3 regions of the Enterococcus infantis genome follow, and region 3 is predicted to be linked to each of the others. Evidence: predicted binding sites of a transcription regulator. Region 3 holds the regulator's gene; each other region holds the start of a gene.

Region 1 (7,591 bases), on a different contig from region 3:
TGTAGGGATTGCGGCGAACTGCTTCAGTCAGCTGTCCCCCTTCGTCATAACCTACATATCCTGGAGGTGCCCCCACCAAGCGGCTCACCGAATGTTTTTCCATATATTCGCTCATGTCAATTCTAACCATGTGGTCTTCCGAATCAAATAAGTTTTCAGCCAATGCTTTTGCCAATTCGGTCTTCCCGACCCCGGTTGGTCCTAAAAATAAGAAGGACCCTAGTGGGCGATTGGGATCTTGTAAGCCGGCACGAGCGCGAATGACCGCATCACTGACTGCATCAACTGCTTCATTTTGGCCAATCACTCGTTTATGAAGTGTTTCGTTGAGCTTCATGAGCTTTTCTCGCTCGCCTTCGACCAACTTCGTCACCGGAATACCGGTCAAACGTCCCACAACGACAGCAATCTCGTTTTCAGTTACTGACTCTTGTACCATTTTGAGATCATCGTTTTTCGCTTTATTTTCCAATTCCTTCAGTTCTTTTTCCAGTTGAGGAATGGTGCCATGACGCAAAACAGCGGCTCGTTCAAGATCATAGTTGTTTTCTGCATCTTCTAATTCATGCCGGGCACGATCGATTTCCGCTCGTTTATTGGACACGGCATTAACTTCTTCTTTTTCCGTTTCCCATTGCATTTTCATCGCATTGGCTTCTTCACGCAGCTCTGCCAGTTCTTCTTGCAGGTTTTCCAAGCGTTTTTTAGAAGCATCATCGGTTTCTTTCTTCAAAGCTGCTTCTTCAATTTCCAATTGCATCAAACGACGGGTCACCTGATCCAACTCCGTAGGCATAGAGTTCATTTCCACACGAATCGTCGCGCAGGCTTCGTCCACTAAATCGATGGCTTTGTCTGGCAAAAAGCGGTCAGTAATGTAACGATCCGATAGAGTAGCTGCTGCCACCAGTGCATTGTCATGGATATTAACCCCGTGATGAATCTCGAAGCGTTCTTTTAGTCCCCGTAAAATAGAGACCGTATCTTCCACAGTTGGCTCTTTCACCAAGACCTTTTGGAAACGCCGCTCCAAAGCTTTATCTTTTTCCATATATTGTCGATATTCGTCTAAGGTGGTAGCCCCAATGGTATGCAGTTCCCCCCGAGCCAACATTGGTTTCAAAAGATTCCCGGCATCCATGGAACCTTCTGTTTTACCAGCACCTACAATATTGTGGATTTCATCAATGAACAGGATGATTCGGCCATCCGACTTTTTGACTTCCTGTAAAACAGCCTTCAGCCGTTCTTCAAATTCGCCACGGAATTTAGCCCCTGCAATCAGCGCCCCCATGTCCAAAGAAAAAATCGTCTTGTCTTTCAAATTTTCTGGTACATCTTTGCGGACAATCCGTTGGGCCAATCCTTCAACTATCGCTGTTTTACCAACACCGGGTTCACCGATAAGCACCGGATTATTTTTTGTTTTACGGCTGAGAATCCGAATGACATCTCGAATTTCTTCGTCTCGACCAATGATTGGATCCATTTTACCGTTTTTCACCTGTTGGACCAAATCCACACCATATTTTTCCAGTGCTTGGTATTGCTCTTCTTGATTTTTTGAGGTCACTTTATCGCCTCCCCGCATCTCTTCAATATTCTTTTTGAGTTCTTTTTCAGTTAAGCCATTTTTGACCAAGTACTTGGTCAAAGAAAAATTTTTCAGCTTCATCAACGCCAACAGTACAATCTCCGTCGATAAAAACTCATCGCCAAACGTTTGCCGCAGTCCGTCTGCTTCTTGCAACAGATGAAAAAGATTCTGGCTCATCGATTGACCGTATTGAACGCTGCCCCCTTCAATTACGGGATATTCGTCTAATCCGCGATCGACCTCTCTTTCAAAAGCCTCGACATCCAAACCAGCATCCGTATAAAAGTTACGTCCGAAATGATTTGGCTGTAAAAAAATCTTCCATAAATGTAAGATATCAATTTCTTGATGGTGTCTAGTCACTGCTACTTGTTGGGCTTCAGCGATTGCCTCTTGCAATGTTGTTGTCATTTTTTCAATATTCAAAGTGGTTTCCTCCCTTTCATGAGCTGAGGTGGTGACGTTACGGCACTCTTTTTATCAATGATGGTCAAAGAGACCGCAAACTCACCAAAAAGCCCTGAACTACCATAGTTCCGAGCGTTATCTGTCCTTTTGCAGTAGATAATCTCATCTACATTTAATAGTATAATCCATTGGTCAAAATTGGTCAAACGAAACACTCGAATTTTCTCGAAAAATCTAAAAAAATTCAGCCATTCAGCGAATTTTCAAATTATTAGGTTAGTCTCAGCATTGAGTACAATGTAAATAACAGCCTGAGATTTACCCAGGCTGTTATCTGTAACTTATTTCAATTTTTCCACAACTACTTTGCTGTATCTTCTTTGATATCTTTGATTTCGGAATGAATGGCGCGCCTTTTATCCACCAGGAAATAGACAAACCCGATTAAAAATGGCCAAACATAACTAGCAAAGCGGTACAAAAGCATAGAGCTGGCTGCATCGACAGTCCCCACAATTGGACTGAACAGTAGCAAATATACAAATTCAAAAGAACCAATCCCAGCCGGTGTTGGAATTGATCCTGCCAAAATAACAGCAAAACTAGTCAACCCAAAAGACAAGAAAAAGTTTAACTGGGGATGATCCCCCATCAAAACAATGGCAGGAATCACAAACCAGAACATGACTTTCAACATATTCAGAAAATAAATGCGATAAATCAGCGGGCGAACTTGCAAGATGCTGTCAACAGCTTCGCGAAGGGAATAGACCTGAATATTGACCTTATCTACCATATCGCGAATCTTTGTACTTTTGAAAAGCTTGTTTGCCAATTTCACAGACCAGATCTGTAGATTCAAGCTCAAGGTAAGTGCTAAAAGGACAGCGATAATCACAAAAGTTACCACCATAGCAAACAAGACCAGCCAAATAATCTTTGGTTTTTCCGAGTGAAAGAAAACAAATTGCATGATCAGACTGATGACCGCCCAACTTAAAAGCGCGACCTTATACATGATCATATGCAAGGCGGTTACACCCACGCTTTGAGAAATTCGCAATCCTTTGCGGTGATAAAAATTCACTTCTGCAATCAGCGTTCCCGCACCAAAAGTCACCAAACGATAAAACGCAGCATAGCACATGGCTAAAGCACCATCACCGGTTGTAAAGCGCTTCTCAAAGGTCCCAGCCATCACCTTCAAATTTTCACCTTCAACGAGGATATACAAGCTCCCACAAAGAATCACACCCAACAAAACCAAAAGTGGCGTCTGCGAAAGTTGTACCAAGATATCTCCCAGTGAATTTTTGATAACAAAGCCCAAGATACCGAATATCACGAAAACAAAGAGGATATTCATCACAATCTTGAGTCCTGAACGATTTTTCATTGTCACACTCCCAAATTCTGGTCTAACAGCAGAAGAAATTTACTTGCAGGATCTTTTTAGTAAACTATAAATCGAGTCTTAGCGTAGATAGTACCACAGCAAGACCGCAACTGAAAGTATTCCCCCAATTGCGAAACAGACTGTAAAATACTTTTTCCTAGTCTTATGATGAAAGAGCTGTTGACCCATGAGACCGCCGATTCCCCCGCCAGCTAATCCCAGCAGCAGCAGCGTCTTTTCAGAGATGCGCCAACTGTCCATTTTGGCCTTTAATTTATCCAATCCCATCAAACAGAACAACCCGGTATTGACTAATATAAGGTAAACCGCAAGTGGATGCGTTTTGATCAAGTCCATCGCAGCGATCCCTCCATTCATTTATTAAGAATAACGCAAGAATCACCGAGTAGTAAAGCTTAATGCAAAAAAAGTCACGTTGTTTTCACATTTTAGCCAGCTGAATTCCAAAACTAACAGACATTCTCGTCGATGCTTTATAAAACGCTACCGAAAATACTGGTAGTGGTATTTTTGCACAATAGTAAAAACACCTGAACACTAGGACAGACCATGATTAACCGGGCAACACACAAACCCAAGACATCACAGAATACTGTCACTAGCATTCAGGTAAATTTAAATAAAACTCTTACACTCAGAAAGTCATTAACAAAAAGGTTAGCCTTTACTCCCGCTATTGTTAGCTTCTAAAGTAACGTTGTTGTTCTTTACGGCTGACGTTTCCTGATTATCAGCGGGTTGCTGCGTTTCAGTAGTCGCTGTCGTATCAGAATCTTCAGTGGGTAGACTGGGATCACTTACCGGCGGGATTTCGGCTTGTTTGTTTCCTAAACTGATTCCAATGCTAATGGTTGCGGTCAAGGGTAGAAACTCGCCATACTTGGACATCTCGATCACTGTGCCTTTTGGTTCCGCGGAATCGACGTAATAAACGGAGTAAGTGATATCAGCACCTTTTGCTTGAAACTCATCAAAAAACAGCTTAGGTAGATCACCTTCTGTCGTTTGTCCCCGTAGATCTTTGATATATGGACGTCCTTGAGAATAAATCACTTCAACTGATGGCAGCTTGTCTTCTTCAGCAAATTCTTTTCCGGCTTCAACCGACTGGCTGATAAAGCGGCCATACCCTACAGAATCCGAATAAACGCTCTTAATCACAGCCGATATGCCACCTTCTAATGACTGAGCTTGCTCAATCGTGTACTGGGAGTAATCCGGAATGCGAATAGGTTTCCCTTTAGACACTTTCAGCTTGAGGGTATCGTTTTTAGCAATTTTTGTCCCTTTGGCTGTCTCCTGGGAAACCACATTGTCAGCGGCAATCGTTTCAGAAAAAACCTTTTCGGTAGTTAATTTGACACCATTGGTTTTTGCCCAGTCACTGACTTCTGACAAAGGTTTATTGGTAAAATCTGTAACTGTGATATTTTTTTCAAAGACTTCTTTTCCTTTGGAGTAATAGACATTCAAACGATCTTGACGTTTATACTTTTCCAGATCCTGGTCCTTTGAGGCGGCCTCCATTTTGATAAATCCACCATCTGTAATCTGTTTGTCAAATTCTCGAATGATCGTCACGTTTTCAGCCTTTTTCTCTTCTATCCAAGCAGTCGCTTGATCTACAGTCAGATTAGCAAAATCTGGTAGCGGAATGATTTCTTCTGGATCAGGCCCCATGCTGACAGTTACTGTCATCTCGGTTCCTTTTTTCAGCTTTTCGCCAGCTTTGGCTGATTGGCTGATGACTTCGTTTATTGCAGCTTTGAAGTCATAGACCTGCTTGGTTTCCACCTTCACACCTGCCTCACTTCCCCAACTGCGGGCCTCAGCAACAGCCTTTCCTGAGAAGTCTGGCACCAACACATGAGTCAATAAATAATAGAGAAAGAACAGACCCGCGAAAACCGCAATTGCAGCTCCACTAAGAAGGGCAATCTTGCGGATTCGTCTTTTTTTATAGGTTGGATCAAATTCGGTTTCCTCTGCCGGAAACCGGCCACCACTTTCAGATTCAGTGGTCTCTTCAGACAAGCGCTCCTCAGTTTCAGAAGTAGGACTTGCCAAACGTTGATCAAAGGCAGGATCAAAGCTGCGATTCATCCGTTGGCTCCGAGAAAGTCCCTTCTCCACTTCTTCTGCTTTTGATGGGCTGGCATCAGTTGTAGATTCTTTCTCAAGATCCTCATCCAAGTCCGCTTCTGGTACCTTTGAAGACGCCAGTTTCTTTTTTCCGTCATAGTTTTCTTTTGAAAAGTTGGATAAAAAATCACTCATGAGTTTTCAACACACCTTTACGTAAATACAACACGTCATCTGCTTGTTGGGCGATCTCATTGGCGTGGGTCACAACAATCACGCATTTTCCGTGTTTGTGAGCCAATTCTTTAAAGATGTCGACAATCTCTTGTTCCATCTCCTCATCCAGATTTCCTGTGGGCTCATCGGCCATAATAATGTCGACATTGGTTGCTAATGCCCGGGCAATGGCGACACGCTGCTGTTCTCCCCCAGAAAGTTGGTTAACTAAACGATCCGCTTTGTCGCGGGTAATCCCGATATAGTCCAGTAAATTGTAAGCCACTGCTTTTTTATCGTCTGGCAATTTATTGTCTGTGATAGCCATTGGCACCTGGACATTTTCAGCCGCAGACAGATACGGAATCAAATTGTAACTTTGAAAAATAATGCTAATATCATCTCGGCGATATTTTTCGTAGCCGATTTTCTGGATATTTTCACCATTATAGAGAATTTCTCCAGCCTTCGGTGAATCCAACGCACTTAATAATGAGAGCAATGTGGTTTTGCCTGAGCCGGATTGACCCAATATAGTATAAAAACGGCCTTTTTCAAAGGAAACCGTCGTGTCTTTCAAGATAAATCGTCGCTGATCACCGTCTTGATAAAAATAATCTACATTCTTTGCTTCTAATAATGCCATGGTCTGCTCCTCCTCACTATTGAACCTTCAATCTGGCTTGCTGGATCACATCATAATCTTTTTCGGATTCAGACGCATGATGTACAACAATGGCAGTACCGCTGACAGCAGAACAGTTCCTAATCCTAATACCAGATATGTGATGACATATCCCGGGGTGAAGCTGACTTTATAGGCGGCCCGTACCTCTTCAAAGTTCACAGACTGGTTTCCATTGGCAACGCTGTACATGATTCCTTCTTGCGTATTGTTAATCCAATCGGTTTGCATCAATTGATCAGATACCACACCACCTAAAAGATTACCAGTAAGCAATGAAAGTATTAACGCCAACAGACTAACCAACAAGAGTTCTGCAAGTATTTGCCCAATAATTTTCCCTCGACTTTCTCCAAGGGAAAGATAGATACCTAATTCGTGTTTGCGGTCTCTTAAAAAGAGTAATACCACCAACGAAATAATTAACATTGTCGCCACAGCTGCAATAATCACAACATATTTTGCGATTTCTCCCAATTTCTTCATTCCACCAGCCACTTGATCATATTGATCAGAGTCTGCGATTACAGCGTAGTATTTCGGCAATAGTCCCTGTGCGTCTTCCCGGAAAGCTGCCACTTCATCCGGTGCATTTAACACATACGTCGCCTGAGCAAAGGTTAGCTGGTAATCTTTACGGTCAGCTTCAGAAAGATTGACATAAAATTTATCTAGGGATTGGTCCATCAAGGCCTGCACTGTTTTATTCGGCATATAAAATGTGTTGATTTGATCGGCAGCAGCCCAATCATCCTGCGTCTTTTCTTCTTTTGACAGATCTTTGGTTTCTTTTCTGGCAACGTTGAAAATACCTTTAACTGTCACCGGAAAATCAAAGGAAACCACCTTTGCTTCGGCTGGTTCTTCAGCAGAATCCTCTGTAACGGTTGCATCAACCGTGCTGCCTTCTCGCGGCTGGATGAGCCCCATATCGATCATCTCACTGGTGGCATCAATCACCATCTGATCGCCAACTTTTAGATGATTGGCTTCAGCAACCTCTTTAGAAATCAATACGACATTACTGCCATCTTTTGCTTCTTGTTCAGAGAACATTTCCCCTTGATCCAATTTGATGTAGCCCTCTCGAAGATCTGGAAGCTGGCCATTGTTATTTCCTTTTAAGTTAAAGAAGTAATTTGCACCGGAGCCTACAAGCATTTCGCCGTCTTCAGGAGTGTAGCCT
Region 2 (7,591 bases), on a different contig from region 3:
CCGGCCATCTCACCACACATGCCGGCCCATTTGCCTTCAGCGTGTGCTGCATCGATAACGTTTTTGATCAAGCGCAGGATAGACGGGTTGTATGGTTGATACAAGTATGAAACTTGTTCATTCATCCGGTCTGCTGCCATTGTGTATTGAATCAAGTCATTGGTACCAATACTGAAGAAGTCGACTTCTTTAGCAAACTTGTCAGCCAAAATAGCTGCTGCTGGAATCTCAATCATAATCCCGACTTGGATCTTATCAGAGATTGCAACACCTTCGTCTACTAATTTTTGACGTTCTTCTTCGTAAAGTTTTTTAGCTGCTCTAAATTCCTTCAGAGTCGCTACCATTGGGAACATGATCCGCAGATTGCCGAATGCCGATGCACGAAGCAATGCACGCAATTGCGTACGGAACATCCCGTCGCCAAGTTCAGACAAACTGATACGCAGCGCCCGGTAACCCAAAAACGGATTCATTTCATGAGGGAGTTTCAAGTAAGGAAGCTCTTTATCCCCACCGATGTCCATCGTCCGAACCACTACCGGTTTGTCGCCCATGCCTTCTAAAACAGCTTTGTAGGCTTCAAACTGGTCTTCTTCAGTTGGGAAGTCAGGTGAATCCATGTACAAAAATTCAGTCCGGTACAAACCAATTGCTTCTGCCCCGTTGTTGTGAACACCTTCCAAATCTTTTGGCGTACCAATATTGGCAGCCAACTCGAAATGAACGCCATCCGCAGTTTCGGTTTCAGCTTCTTTCAGTTTTTCCCACTCTGCTTTTTGTGCTGCATATGCTTCAGCAGCTTTATTGAATTCTGCTGTCTGGTCATCGTTAGGGTTGATGATCACATCCCCTTCAATGCCGTTGACTGCTAAAATGTCGCCTGCTTTTACCTTGCCGGTGATTTCTTTAGTCCCAACAATTGCTGGAATTTCAAGAGAACGTGCCATGATTGCTGAGTGAGAAGTACGTCCACCGATGTCAGTGACAAAGGCTTTGACGTAGGTACGGTCCAACTGAGCAGTGTCACTTGGTGTCAAATCGTGAGCAACTACTACGACTTCTTCGTTAATCATTGAAGGATTCGGTAAAGTAACTCCCAATAAATGAGCCAGAACACGTTTGGCAACGTCACGAATATCAGCAGCACGTTCTTGCATGTAGGCGTTGTCGTCCATCGCTTCGAACATGCCGATGTACATATCGGTAACTTCCTTCAATGCAGCTTCAGCATTGACTTTGTTATCGTTGATGTTTTGTTTGATCTGACCGATCATTTCCGGATCGCTCAAGACCATCAAATGTGCATCAAATACTTGTGCTTCTTCTTCGCCAAGGCTTTTTGCTGCTTTGTTACGGATCAGAGTCAATTCTTCGCTGGATTTTGCCAACGCATCATCCAAGCGCGTTTCTTCAGCAGCAGTATCTGCTACTGAAGTTTTGTTGAAAGACAAATCTGGTTGAACTAGCAGGTAAGCTTTTGCAACTGCGATTCCGTCGCTTGCGGCGATCCCTTTTAGCATTTCAACCATATTAGTCAGACAACCCTTCTTTTTTCATTGTTTCTACGATTGCTTCCATTGCTTCTGTTTCGTCAGCACCTTCAGCAGTGATAGTAACGTCTGAACCTTGGCCTACACCAAGAGACATCACGCCCATGATAGATTTCAAGTTTACAGATTTACCTTTGTACTCTAAGTTGATGTCAGAGCTGAATTTGCTTGCTGTTTGAACCAGCAAGGTAGCTGGACGTGCGTGAATCCCTGTTTCTGCTACTACGTGAAAGTCTTTCTTTTCCATATTGATCGGTCTCCTTTATAAAACAAAGTATTTTGTTAGGGTAGTGATCGCGCATACAGCACGAGCTTTTTGTCCCTTTCAATTCTTAAGATTACCATTTTTCCCCTGATTTCACAACCGTTTTCTCTTTTTCAACAGCAGAGTATCTACACTTTTCCCTCCTTAAAAAATATTTTTGAAGATAACATACCTATTTCCGATAATTGTCTCCTCTGATCGAAAACAAACGGATAAAAAACAAGATAGTTGCAGGAAACACGATCTTGAGTATAATTGGAATTGGTCAGAGATAGTCAAACCATTTTTGACCATGAGAAATAGCTTTCTTTTTACGGAAAACTCAAACCGCGTTACAATAGTTAAAGATTGATAACAAGCCCCTTTCTTTAAGGGATAGCTTGCATAGTAAAGAAAGGTCGTGAAATGATGCTTTGTCAAAATTGTGGTAAAAATGAAGCAACGATTCATTTGTATGCAAACGTCAATGGTCAACGAAAACAACTGGACTATTGTCAAAGCTGCTACCAAAAATTGAAAAATCAACAAGGAGGACAAACGATGATGGCACAAGATCCTTTTGGTTTCGGTTCATTGGATGATTTGTTCCGTCAAATGTCCCGACAGATGCAACAAGGACAATCTCCTTATGAACAAACGCCTCCAACACAGACCGGTGGAAATAATTTCAACGGTGGCCAACCTCCCCGTCGTCCAAGTGGGGGCGCAGAAGGACTGCTAGGTGAATATGGAATTAATATTACGCAACAAGCCAGAGACGGCGGGGTCGATCCGGTTGTCGGTCGTGACGAAGAGATTCAACGCGTGATTGAAATTTTGAATCGTCGGACAAAAAACAATCCGGTGCTGATCGGTGAACCAGGTGTTGGTAAAACAGCTGTTGTCGAAGGCCTGGCGCAAAAGATTGTCAATGGTGACGTTCCCCAAAAATTGCTTGAAAAAGAAGTCATTCGTTTAGATGTTGCTTCACTGGTACAAGGGACTGGCATTCGCGGACAATTTGAAGAACGGATGCAAAAACTAATCGATGAAATCAAACAGGCTGAAAATGTCATCTTGTTTATCGATGAAGTGCATGAAATCGTTGGGGCTGGCGCTGCTGGCGATGGCAACATGGATGCCGGCAATATCTTGAAACCGGCTTTGGCACGCGGCGAGCTGCAAATGGTGGGCGCAACAACGCTGAATGAGTATCGCATCATCGAAAAAGACGCAGCGCTGGAACGACGGATGCAGCCAGTTCGAGTGGATGAACCGACTGTTGAAGAAACGATTAGTATTTTGAAAGGCTTGCAACCTCGTTACGAAGATTATCATCATGTGAAATATACGGATGAGGCCATCGAAGCCGCAGCAACATTGTCTAATCGCTACATCCAAGATCGCTTCTTGCCAGACAAAGCGATTGATTTGTTGGACGAATCCGGTTCTAAGAAAAATCTAACCATCCAGTTTGTCGATCCGAAAACTATCGATAAAAAACTGCAAGATGCCGAAGCACAAAAGCAAAAAGCTTCTCAGGAAGAAGACTTTGAAAAAGCTGCCTACTATCGAGATCAGATCAACAAGCTGGAAGAAATGAAAAAGAACCAAATTTCCGATGAAGAAACACCTGTCATCACAGAAAAAGATATGGAGCAAATCGTCGAACAGAAAACCGGTATTCCAGTAGGCGAACTCAAGGAAAAAGAACAAACGCAGTTGAAAAACCTTGCCGATGACTTGAAAGCACATGTTATTGGACAGGATGAAGCAATTGATCGCGTTGCCAAAGCCATCCGCCGCAATCGGGTTGGGTTAGGTAAACAAAATCGACCAATTGGCTCTTTCCTCTTTATCGGACCAACCGGGGTCGGAAAAACAGAGTTGGCCAAACAATTAGCTTATGAGATGTTTGGTTCTGAAGATGCCATGATCCGCTTTGATATGTCGGAATACATGGAAAAACATAGTGTTTCAAAACTTATCGGTTCACCTCCAGGTTACGTCGGTTACGAAGAAGCAGGTCAATTGACGGAAAAAGTTCGCCGCAATCCTTATAGCCTGATTCTTTTAGACGAAATTGAAAAGGCGCATCCGGATGTCTTGCATATGTTCTTGCAAATTCTTGATGACGGGCGTTTGACAGATGCCCAAGGGCGGACAGTCAGCTTCAAGGATACTTTGATTATCATGACTTCCAATGCTGGTACCGGCAAAGTCGAAGCCAATGTCGGCTTTGGTGCAGCTAGAGACGGCGTGACCCGCTCTGTCTTAGGACAGTTGAATAATTACTTCACCCCTGAATTTTTGAACCGTTTCGACGGCATCATCGAATTCAGCGCCTTGTCAAAAGAAAATCTATTGAAGATTGTGGAATTGATGCTCAACGAAGTCAATGGCATGCTGAAAACGCAACACATTCACATTGATGTCACCAAAGAAGTCGAAGAAAAACTAGTCGATCTTGGGTATGATCCTTCGATGGGTGCGCGTCCTTTGCGCCGTACAATCCAAGATCAGATTGAAGACGGCATCGCTGAATTTTATCTCGATCATCCACAAGCAACTGAATTACAAGCTGTTTTGGAAGACGACAAGATTGTAGTCAAGGAAGCTGACGAACCACTTAAAAAAACGGCTGCTCCTGATGTTGCTGATGAAACAGACAACAAGACTGGCGATAGCGAAGTTTGATAGCATAACAAAAAGAAGGTATCGGTTTTTTAGCCGACACCTTCTTTTTTCTACCCCTTTCTTTTTGAAGGCCATACTGCCACATCATTTGCCTCTCTATTTTCTTCCAACATGACTCTTTTTGAAGAATTTAACATGGTGAGGTGATATTACTTTCAAAATCACCGTTAAAATTTTATAATGAAAATATGAACGAAACTTTGAGGTGAAGTCTTATGAAATTGATCAACGTAACCAACAGTCATTCAAGGCTGGTCCGTAACCAGTTGGAAAATACTGACGCGGAATTGGTGAAAGTCTATACCGCAGGCAATACGACTGTCATATATACTGTCGCACCGGCCCACAACGAAATCCTAATGATCAATAAAAAACGCAACATTCGGCAAAATGAAATCGATGAAATTAAAACTTATTTTCTCAGAAAAATGCCGCAGGAACCTAGTGTTGAAGACATCCATGTTATTCAAGAAAATGGCTTTGTGGAGATTTCAATCCAAAAATATCCAGAACCTGATACCACCGCTGTGTAATAACCAAAAATCAAAAAAGCCTCACGATAGTATCAAACAGTCAGCAGAATATATCTGACTTTTGACGATACTTCGTGAGGCTTTTTGCTATTTGTAAAGCTATCGCTGTCTAACCAGTATTAGGTTAAACCGTCTTTTCTTTGTACAACTGGAAGAGGTAATTATCCATATCATCAAAGGAAGCTTCTCCTTCAACAATCCAGTAATTTTTAGTATTCTTAGGCAAAAGCTCTTTGCTACAAGTAATCACCGCATCGTAGTTTTCTAAACTCGATGAATTCATCAGCGAGAATTCAACGAAAGGCAAGCGTTCGATGCGATTAATCATAGCATACAGCAAGAAATGATTTGGAAAACCAATAATCCCGATGTTGACCTTTTCTGCCGGGCCTTCATTATGAAAAGCGTTAATGCAGACAATCGTCAACAAGCTGACCAAATCCTCATCTGCTGGAACAATTTCTGATAAAGTGTCGCTTATACGACCAGCTAGCACTTCAAATTCTGGATGTTGTTTTTTCAAGCTTTCCATGATAAAGTCAAGATTTTTAGGGACATTGCCACCCAAAATCTGGCGCCGTAAAAAAATAGTTTGCAAATTCAGCAGTAACAGTTCTTGTTGCCCGCGTCCAATGATATTAAGCTCTTTTTTGATTCCTTCGAAAAAGGTTGCGGCATAGCCTTTCGATTCATCAAGTAATTTGTACTGACGCTTGATGATTGGCAAACGCGGATCATCTGTCGCAAAAATCTGCGGCCAGTAGAAAATCATATAGTTAACGAAGTTCGCTTCTCGTTCTTGATAAGTTTCAGGAACCTTCTCTGCTTCCAAGGCTTCTTTGAACTTCCGGTTAGTTGCAGGAAAAAGTAATTGGTTAATCTGCGGTTCGTCGACATAGTACCCTTGTCTCGTCCGCAAGAGACTGATGCCATGGTACATACTGAATTCGCGCTTTTCGACGTACTTTAAATAAACGAGATCATCTGCTGACAAAAAACTGTCCAGTGACTGTTGCAGCTCATTCTCAAAATACCCATAGAGTTTTGTGCCAAAATCCACACTCCACAAGAAATTAAAGTACATGATACGAATTGCAGACTCCCGACCGGTGACCTCCATTTGCAAACAGTTCAAGCGAATACCCTTGAATTTCAGGTATTCCACCAACGGCTTCAGGCGACGCATCAAAGAAGATTGACTGAGCCCAGACATTGTCCCGAAATCCTTCAGATCCTTGTCCGGATGCAACAATGATTCCAGCAAAACACCGTAGGGAACTCCTCGTGAAAACAAATATTGTTGATATTGTTGGTAGCTGGGGATTACTTTGGCTACAACTACTTTGTCTTTTTCATTCAGCAAGCGACTGCCACCAGACAGTTCCTGCAGTTCTTTATTCATTCCCTGCAACAGGTTGGCTGTTTTTATATGGGAGTAGCCAGTATACTTTTCAAAATAATGAATCGGATACTCTCCCGGATCGATTTCAAGAATATGCTTGTAGATTCCGAGCTTGGAACGGGCCGGATCATCTAAGAGGATTTCTTCTAACATGATACGCTTCCTTTCTCATTTTCTTTCAATATAATACCATAATTGTGAGAAAAAATATCGAAACAACGGCTGAATATATAATTTTTTCTTGCGAATAATTTTCTGAACATTCTATTTATTGAACGCCTAAAACATCACTACAATTTAAAATACGGATTATTTTTATTCTTATACCATTTTTTCATAAATTAAAATTCATATTGAACGACTTTTTTAATATAACAAAATTGAACAATGAAAAAGAGTAGAAAAAACTTATCCTAGTCAGTTATTTATTTTTCCGTATTTTCACCAATCTTAAGCATTTTCCTTAACCAACAGCGACTGATCCAAGAGCTGTTCCAATCAATCACTGACCTACAAGAAAACCGTTCCCTTTTCGCTAAACTAGCGATAGGAACGGTCTATTGTAGTGAAAAACATTGGTTTACATCAAGCTCTTCAATTGTACTTTCGGATACTTATCAGCAAACCAGCGTTCGGCAAATTGATTTTCAAATAAAAACAGCGGCTGGTCAAAACGGTCCCGCGCCAAGATGTTGCGGCTGGAGCTCATTTTTTCATCCAAGTCCGCTGGATCAATCCAGCGGGCGATTTTGTGCCCCATTGGTGTCATTACGACTTCGGCATTGTACTCGTTTTGCATCCGATATTGGAACACTTCGAACTGCAGCTGACCTACCGCACCGATGATGTATTCTTCAGTCAGATGGGTCTTGTACAATTGATAATCGCATTTTATGTCACAAAAAAAATGCAGCGTTTTTTTTCAACGCTGCATTCACAACTTATTAGTATTGTCTAACGTCACATACTACCATTATTCACGGAAATCGTTAATAGTAAATTTCATTTCTCAGTCTTTTTCATGCAACGAAAGGCAATCACTGTGATACTAAGGAGAATCATTAGTATTCCTATAGCAAGATAGCCCGTATCTATTTCATCCCCTGTTTGTGGGTAAAACTCTTTTTTTGTCGAAACATACACAACTTCATCGGGTGTCGAA
Region 3 (7,591 bases):
AATAGATTCGCCGTCTTCGTTGTACATGACCGATACGCTTTGGTGGAAATGATGGAAGCCGGGACCATAAAATTCGATCTCATCTCCCACTGAAAAATGATTACGCTGACGGACAGTTGCCATTTTTGTCTGTGGGTCATAAGCCATCACTTCGCCGATAAATGTATACTGAGGAATCTTGCGGCGGGCACCAAACAACTGATCTTCATCAGATGGAGTACCGTAATAAAAGCCGGAAGACAGCTCTCGCTGGGCTACTTTCCACAATTCATCGATCCATTCTTGTTTGCAGACCCAATTTTCAGGATCTTCCATATAACTATCTACCGCTGCTTTGTAGACATTGGCTACGGTAGACACGTAATGGATGGACTTCATTCGTCCCTCAATCTTGAAACTATCCACCCCGTTTTCAATTAAATCGGGAATGTGTTGGATCATAGACATATCTACTGCACTCATGCTAAAAGGTTCAGTCACTTGCCCTTGGTCCAACAAACTCTGATGAGCTTCTGTTCCAAATGGCATATCAAACAAATCGTATTTCCAACGGCAAGACTGGGAACAACCGCCACGATTGGCGTCCCGCATCGACATATGATTGGATAACACACAACGACCGGAATAAGAAATACACATAGCCCCGTGGATAAAGGCTTCAATCTCAACATCGGTATTTTCCCGGATTGCAGCTACTTCCTCCATCGACACTTCCCGCGCCAAGACGACTCGTTCTAGCCCTTCTTCTTTCCAAAATTCCAATGTCTGCCAGTTCGTGGCTGAAGCCTGCGTCGATAAGTGAACGGGCAGTCCCGGTGCTTCTGTCACGCAAATTTCAATCAGTGCGGGATCGGACACAATCACCGCCGAGATGCCGACATCCCGCAATTCCCGAAAGAATTCGCCGGCCCCTTCTTGATTGCCTTCGTGGGTAACCATGTTGGCAGCTACATAAACTTTTGCTCCATGTTCTTTAGCAAAAGCGACCCCTTCTGCCATTTGTTCATAGCTGAAATTGCCGGCACGGCTGCGTAAGCCGTAAGCATTTCCGCCGATATAAACTGCATCCGCTCCGTAATGAATCGCGGTTTTTAATTTTTCTAACGTTCCTGCCGGTGCCAAGATCTCCGGACGTTTCAACGCTTTTGTACTAGTGGTTGCCATCGTTTTTTCTCCTTTATTTCAGTGAAACCAAGTAGTCATAGAATTTCTGCCAAATAGCGTGGCGCCCTATTTCAACTGCCGCCTTTACCTGTAGTGATCGCCTGAGTTTCCCGCAGTTTTTTATGCTGCGAAGTTTTGTGGGCATTAGCGGATTTTTTTAGGATCCACATAGAAAAACCCAGTATCCAGGCCCCGCTTTTTCGGATGTAAGACTGTCAGTTGCGCTTGCAAATCGACTGCTGCTGTTTCTGTAAACGCTCCTGCTTCAATCAGATTGCGGGCTTTTACGAAGACTGTCGCTGCAGCTGCGAAATTTTCTCCCGGTGCAAAGATGCCATCCAGCTTCCAAGTGGTAAAACCAGCCTGCGCCAAAGCCCCCGTCTCTTTCACCAGACAAACATCATTAGTAGCAAAAATATGGGTGCCATGACTGTCTTCGTAGATCGAATAGTGGGTATTCTCATCTTGTGGATCGGATAAAAACAGGCCCCGCTTTTTGTCGGCGTCTTCTTCTTGTTTGGTAAAACGATAATAGTTTTCCAAAAGAGGCCGCTTGGATTGATGGATACAAGTTGCACCGTAGACCAGCACTTCCGTAGGGATCTGCAATTGCGGCGCCATTTCCTTCATCTCTTCAAAGGGAACTTCCCGGGCCAAGACAGCCCCCACTGCTCCTTTTTGCGCCCAGAAATTGATTTGGCGGGCACTGGTCACCAGCGTTTCTGCATCGTAAACATAGGGCAATGCCAATTCTGGATTTTTCTTCATTATATAGACGATTCCGGGATCACCGATAATGATTCGATCCACACCGATTTCTTTTAAAAATGCCAAATATTCCGGAACCAGCTTCATTTTTTCTGGATGCATGATGCCGTTCACCGCTACCGCCGCTGTCTTTTCAGCTTGATGAATCAACGCGGTTAGTGCCGCCTGTTCTTCTCGGGAAAAATCCGTCGGCAACCGCAACCCAAAAGTCTCTTCACCAAAAACCAGCGTATCCACCCCGGCAGCGAGTAGCTGTTTAGCCTGTCGCAATGATTCGCATGTTGCAATGATCTCGATCATTTCATGTCTCCTTTATGTCAATGTCTGCAGAGACTCACCATCCCGCTGACAATTAGATAACGTGCTTTTTTCAACCAGACTATCGTATCACAACTCCTAGCCAAAAAACAGTCAGGGAGTTCTCTGAATCTAGTAGTCATCGTGACTCAAAATAGCACAAAAAAGCTTCCGCTGTCAGCAGCAGAAGCCATTTTTTAAACAATTTGCAAGCAGTCGCAAAAGTCCCGCTGTTCGAAAAAGGTGATGACTAGTAATTGTCGGCCTAACTCCAAAATAATTTGACGGAACATTACTTGCCACTTCATTTGCTTGAATTAGCGAGATGACCAGACTTTATCGCAACCTTATAAAGCTCGTTAGTTTTTAGTAGCGGGCTTTGATCAGTCGCCACGGGGTGCCGCTGATCATTTCCGTTGCTTGCTGCAGAGCCGCTACGGCCGTTTCTGAAGCCGTAGTTACTACCAAGGAAGCAAAACCTTGTGGCCAGTCATAGACTAAGTCATTCAACGTCGTCTTTTGCTCGCAGCAAGGGGTCGTCACCGATAAATCATAAAACCCCTGCGCCCGGGCATAGATGCGCTCCATTTCCTTATGCCACCACATCGGCGCAAGCTCACTGTTACAAAATGGACAGTGGATGGTATGAAATTCCGCTCCCGCATCCACAAATTGGACCCGCTCAGTTTCCGTGAAGGTGGCATCAGGTGCCGCTTCTGCCACTGCCTGTTGGAGTTGGGCTGTCTGCGTTTCCGTCAACTCCAAAAAAGGATCTTGCGGAATCAGTTTGTAGACCAAATCAGACATGATTATTCCTCCTGTACCATTACTTTTTGTTAGTATAACACAATTAAAAAACTGCCTGCCGAGAAGATTTTCGACAGACAGCCTCTATTTATCACACGAGTCTTAAACCTTTGTCAATGCCTTGCCTTTGTTGCCATTTTCTGGAATCTGAGGCGCGGTTTCTTTGACATTCAGAGTGATTTTACCTTTTTTAGCGCCAATGGTCACTTGATCTCCCAAATGAATTTGGCCGCTGAGCAGCGCTTCACTCAGGCGATCTTCGACTTCTTTTTGCAGGGCACGGCGGATGGGCCGAGCACCGTACTCAGGATCAAAGCCGGCTTTACCGATGACATCATAAGCCGCCGGAGTGATTTTCAAGCGAATGTCTTGTTCTGCCAGACGTTTGATGATAGCTTTACTCATGATTTTGACGATTTCATGAATCTCACTTTCATTCAATGAGCGGAAGACGACTGTTTCGTCGATCCGGTTCAAAAACTCTGGTCGGAAGGCTTTTTTCAGCTCTTCTAAGATTCGTTTTTGCATTTTATTATGGTCTTTAGTGATGTCAGTGACGTTGAAGCCGACATTTTTTTCTTCCCGAATCTGAGTGGCACCGATATTGGAGGTCATAATTAGGATTGTGTTGCGGAAATCGACTTTCCGGCCTTTCGAGTCCGTCAAATGCCCGTCATCCAGTACCTGCAACAGGATATTGAAGACATCCGGATGGGCTTTTTCCACTTCATCAAGCAGGATAACCGAATAAGGCTTGCTGCGAATCTTTTCAGTAAGTTGTCCGCCTTCTTCATACCCTACGTAACCCGGAGGTGAACCGATCAAACGGCTGGTGCTGTATTTTTCCATGAACTCGGACATGTCCACGCGAATCAAAGCATCTTCAGAACCAAACATTGCTTCAGCCAATGTCTTAGCCAACTCTGTCTTCCCAACCCCAGTTGGTCCTAAGAACATAAAGGAACCAATCGGACGGTCTGGATCTTTCAATCCACTGCGGGCACGGCGGATGGCTCGGGCTACAGCAGTCACTGCTTCATCCTGTCCAACCACCCGCTGATGCAAGAGACTCTCCAATTCCAGCAGACGTTCGGATTCTTTTTTCTCCATTTGTTGCAGCGGCACCCCAGTCCATTGGGAAACCACCGTTGCAACATCTTCTGCGGTTACCTGATTAGCATAACCGGTTGCTTCTTTGGTTTCAGTGATTGCAACTTCCGCCAGGCGTTGGCTCAGCTTCTTCTCTTTTTGCCGCAGTCGGGCTGCCAGCTCAAAATCTTGATCTTGAATCGCAGTTTCTTTTTCATGCATCAGTTGCGCAATTTCTTCTCGTAGGCGCGCCAGTTCGGTGGGCTCATCGGCTCGATCCAAGCGAACTTTTGCAGCTGATTCATCCATCAAGTCGATGGCTTTATCCGGCAGCTGACGGGAATTGATATAGCGTACAGACAGCTGGACTGCTGCACTTAATGCATCGTCCGTGATTTCCACACCGTGATGATCTTCGTAACGTGGGCGCAATCCCCGCAAGATTTCGATGGCTTCTTCAGCCGTTGGTTCGTCTACTTGCACCCGGGCAAAGCGGCGTTCCAATGCTGAATCCTTTTCAATATATTTTTGGTATTCATCCAATGTCGTCGCACCAATGGTCTGCAGTTCCCCACGAGCCAGTGCTGGTTTCAAAATGTTAGACGCATCAATCGCTCCTTCTGCGCCACCAGCGCCAATCAGGGTATGCAGTTCATCGATGAAGAGGATGATTTGACCGTCGTTGTAAATTTCGTCAATGACTTTTTTCATGCGGTCTTCAAACTCCCCACGATACTTGGTGCCGGCCACCAATGCTCCCATGTCCAACATCATCAAACGTTTTTCCAGCATGTCTTCTGGAACCTCGCCATTGACGATTCGCTGTGCCAAGCCTTCTGCAATGGCAGTTTTACCTACACCAGGTTCCCCCACAAGGACCGGATTGTTCTTGGTCCGGCGACTTAGAATCTGAATCAGGCGTTTGACTTCCTTCGTCCGGCCGACTACTGGATCTAACCGGTCTTCACGGGCCAATTTCGTCAAGTCACGGGCCAGATTATCCAATGTCGGTGTCCCTTGTTGGGTACCAGACTGCCGTTGTGCTTGCTGACCTTGTTGCGGTGCAGCGTTTTGTCGCCGCCGACCCATGCCGTTATTGTTGCCGGTCTTCGGTTCATTGAGACCCATTTTTTTCTTCAATAGTTGACGCATTTTAGCCAAACTCATACCCAAATTGATCATGATACGAGAAGCTAGGATTTCATCATCTCGCAACAGGCCCAAAAGCAGGTGTTCGGTGCCGATTTGCGGAGCACCCAGACGCTTGGCTTCATCACCGGCATAAGCAAAGATTTGCTTGGCCCGTGGTGAGTATGGCAGATAGACGCCTGCCGGATAACTTTTCACGGTGCCATAACCGGTCAGATGTTCAATCTCTTCTCGAATATCGTTTTCCGTAATGCTCATTTCCCGCAATGTTTTACCGGCAATTCCGTTTTGTTCAATCATCAATGCCAACAGCAGATGTTCTGATCCCACTGACTGGTGTTTGAAGGTTTTTGCTTCTTCTTGTGCGATAGCCAATACTGCTTTGGCTCGTTCTGTGAACAATTCGTTCATACAATCACTTCCTATCCCGCTTCATCAAAAGTGAAGCGTCCCCCTTATTCGTCGTACCCTTTTCCTGAAACAATCAGACACTACTTCTCATAGCTCAGCCGTTCCAACAAGGCATGCATCAGACTCGCCCGGATTCTGTTGGCATCCGGATAGACAGCCAATGTTGTTTTTGCCATCGTCGCCAGCAAAAGATTGCCTTCGTTTTTGGTCAATAACTTTTCTTCATATAATTTTTGAACAATCGCCAATGCATCTTTTTCCGTTAAGCGATCGGCAAACAGCTCATCCACTTGCTCAAGAAAGCGATGCTTGTCGGAAATCTTTACCTTTTCAATTCGGATATAACCGCCGCCACCTCGTTTGCTGGCAACTGCATAGCCCCGTTGAATGGTAAAGCGGGTGTTGATGACATAGTTAATCTGAGACGGTACGCAATTAAACAATTCCGCCATTTCCGTCCTTCTAATTTCAATTATCTCACTATCTTCCAGAATTTTCTTCAGATAGGCCTCGATCAGATCGGAAGTATTATGATGACTCATACGCCCATTCCCCTCCCTTTATTGAATGTGCTGAAGCGGCCATAGTCAACAGGTCCTTAGCGGCTGTTCTCCGTACTTCTAAGCTCTAAAAACAGACGGCATTTAGACAATTTTTAGTTTTCTTCATTTCCCCGATTCTCGATAAATCGGCAGCAGCAAAACCTGCAAGCCTTTTTGACTAATACTGACCTTAATTATACCGGAGTTACCGAAATAATTAAAGGCAGACGAATGTTCAGTTATGGAATGTTAAGGAATAACAAAAATTTGTGCTTATCTCTTTAGATTATTGAGTTAATTTCGATTAAACCTCACAAACCATTATAGTTAAATACAGAAAACCGCCGTCAGTCTATCCGAGCTATCACTGCGGCAGACTGGCGACGATTTTTTCAGTTTTAATAATGTTTCGCTTCAATCCCAAAAGCGGACTTGAGTTCAGTAGAAGCCTCTTTTATCGGCGTTACTGACTGCAGCTCACCTTGAACGACAATCCGATTTTTACCGCCAATCGCGTCACAGGTGATCAATGTAATCAATTTTTTCCCCGGAACCTCATCGATATATTGCGTATCAGTCGGCACTACTTTGATATTCAATGTCGCCTTATACGTATAGATATTTTCCAGATCCGTCAGATAAATCGGATCTCCAATCTTAGTCTGATCCAACGGTTCAAACAGATACCCTTTATCATACGCTCGATGACTCGCCAAAGAATAATTTCCCTGCCCCATCACCTGCTCTTCAAACATGGTCCCGGCTCCCCACAGCAGCGCTTCATTGGATAACCCTTTAAAAATTGGCAAATTAATTCCAACAGCGGGCAATGCCACTCCGCCGATGACCGGCGACTCACGATTTTGCCATTGCGCTTTGAAAACAGCCTCCGAACTGGCCGGAACCACCGCATCAAAGTCAAAGGTAGCCGGCTTCTCTTCATTGGCTACGATCTCTTCTCTTGAAAGCTTCGAGACAGCAAATTTTTCAGTGTTGCGATCCATCAAAAAGTTTTTAATCTGATTGTTAAACACCAAAACCAAGCCCGCCACCAACAACAGCAGCAAGAACAGATTAATAAGTCCATTGCGAACCCGGTGCTTTTTTTTCTTCGTTGCCATCAGCCTCGTCCCCATCTTCATTTTCTAAATTGATTTTACCACAGATTGGTCCAGTTGGGTTAATCATCAATTTTGGTCAAAGTGGCCAATGTGTCCGCCACCGCTTGCTTGAAAAAGGAGGGCACACTTGATAAAATAATGTGAAAATTTCATTATTCATTACAAATGGTGGCAGCAAATCACAAAAATCGGCACGTTCTGTAATAAAACTTTAAAGTAAACGAAACACCATAAAATCAGGCT

The links. The regulator CtsR, encoded in region 3, represses protease genes until heat stress. The targets are predictions, from matches to a motif close to TTGGTCAAAAAAGGTCAAANA.
Region 1: the regulator CtsR is predicted to act here: its motif matches at 2,194-2,214, upstream of clpB (ATP-dependent chaperone ClpB).
Region 2: the regulator CtsR is predicted to act here: its motif matches at 2,080-2,100, upstream of ACOMA8_RS05885 (ATP-dependent Clp protease ATP-binding subunit).

Annotation. Positions count from the first base shown of each region.
Region 1 covers NZ_JBMHFB010000004.1:143,428-151,018, reverse strand. Annotated here, with positions in the region: gene clpB (ATP-dependent chaperone ClpB) at 1-2,023, opposite strand, end outside; gene ACOMA8_RS06120 (lysylphosphatidylglycerol synthase transmembrane domain-containing protein) at 2,367-3,401, opposite strand; gene ACOMA8_RS06115 (DUF1294 domain-containing protein) at 3,480-3,758, opposite strand; gene ACOMA8_RS06110 (PASTA domain-containing protein) at 4,080-5,699, opposite strand; gene ACOMA8_RS06105 (ABC transporter ATP-binding protein) at 5,692-6,366, opposite strand; gene ACOMA8_RS06100 (ABC transporter permease) at 6,412-7,591, opposite strand, start outside.
Region 2 covers NZ_JBMHFB010000004.1:94,375-101,965, reverse strand. Annotated here, with positions in the region: gene ptsP (phosphoenolpyruvate--protein phosphotransferase) at 1-1,532, opposite strand, end outside; gene ACOMA8_RS05890 (phosphocarrier protein HPr) at 1,534-1,800, opposite strand; gene ACOMA8_RS05885 (ATP-dependent Clp protease ATP-binding subunit) at 2,227-4,494, shown strand; gene ACOMA8_RS05880 (DUF1827 family protein) at 4,710-5,027, shown strand; gene ACOMA8_RS05875 (helix-turn-helix domain-containing protein) at 5,152-6,582, opposite strand; partial or broken gene ACOMA8_RS05870 (peptide chain release factor 3) at 7,010-7,309, opposite strand; gene ACOMA8_RS05865 (LPXTG cell wall anchor domain-containing protein) at 7,432-7,591, opposite strand, start outside.
Region 3 covers NZ_JBMHFB010000003.1:144,577-152,167, reverse strand. Annotated here, with positions in the region: gene ACOMA8_RS04735 (peptidase U32 family protein) at 1-1,164, opposite strand, end outside; gene ACOMA8_RS04730 (peptidase U32 family protein) at 1,309-2,232, opposite strand; gene ACOMA8_RS04725 (hypothetical protein) at 2,596-3,036, opposite strand; gene ACOMA8_RS04720 (ATP-dependent Clp protease ATP-binding subunit) at 3,139-5,685, opposite strand; gene ACOMA8_RS04715 (CtsR family transcriptional regulator) at 5,766-6,227, opposite strand; gene ACOMA8_RS04710 (class A sortase) at 6,626-7,348, opposite strand.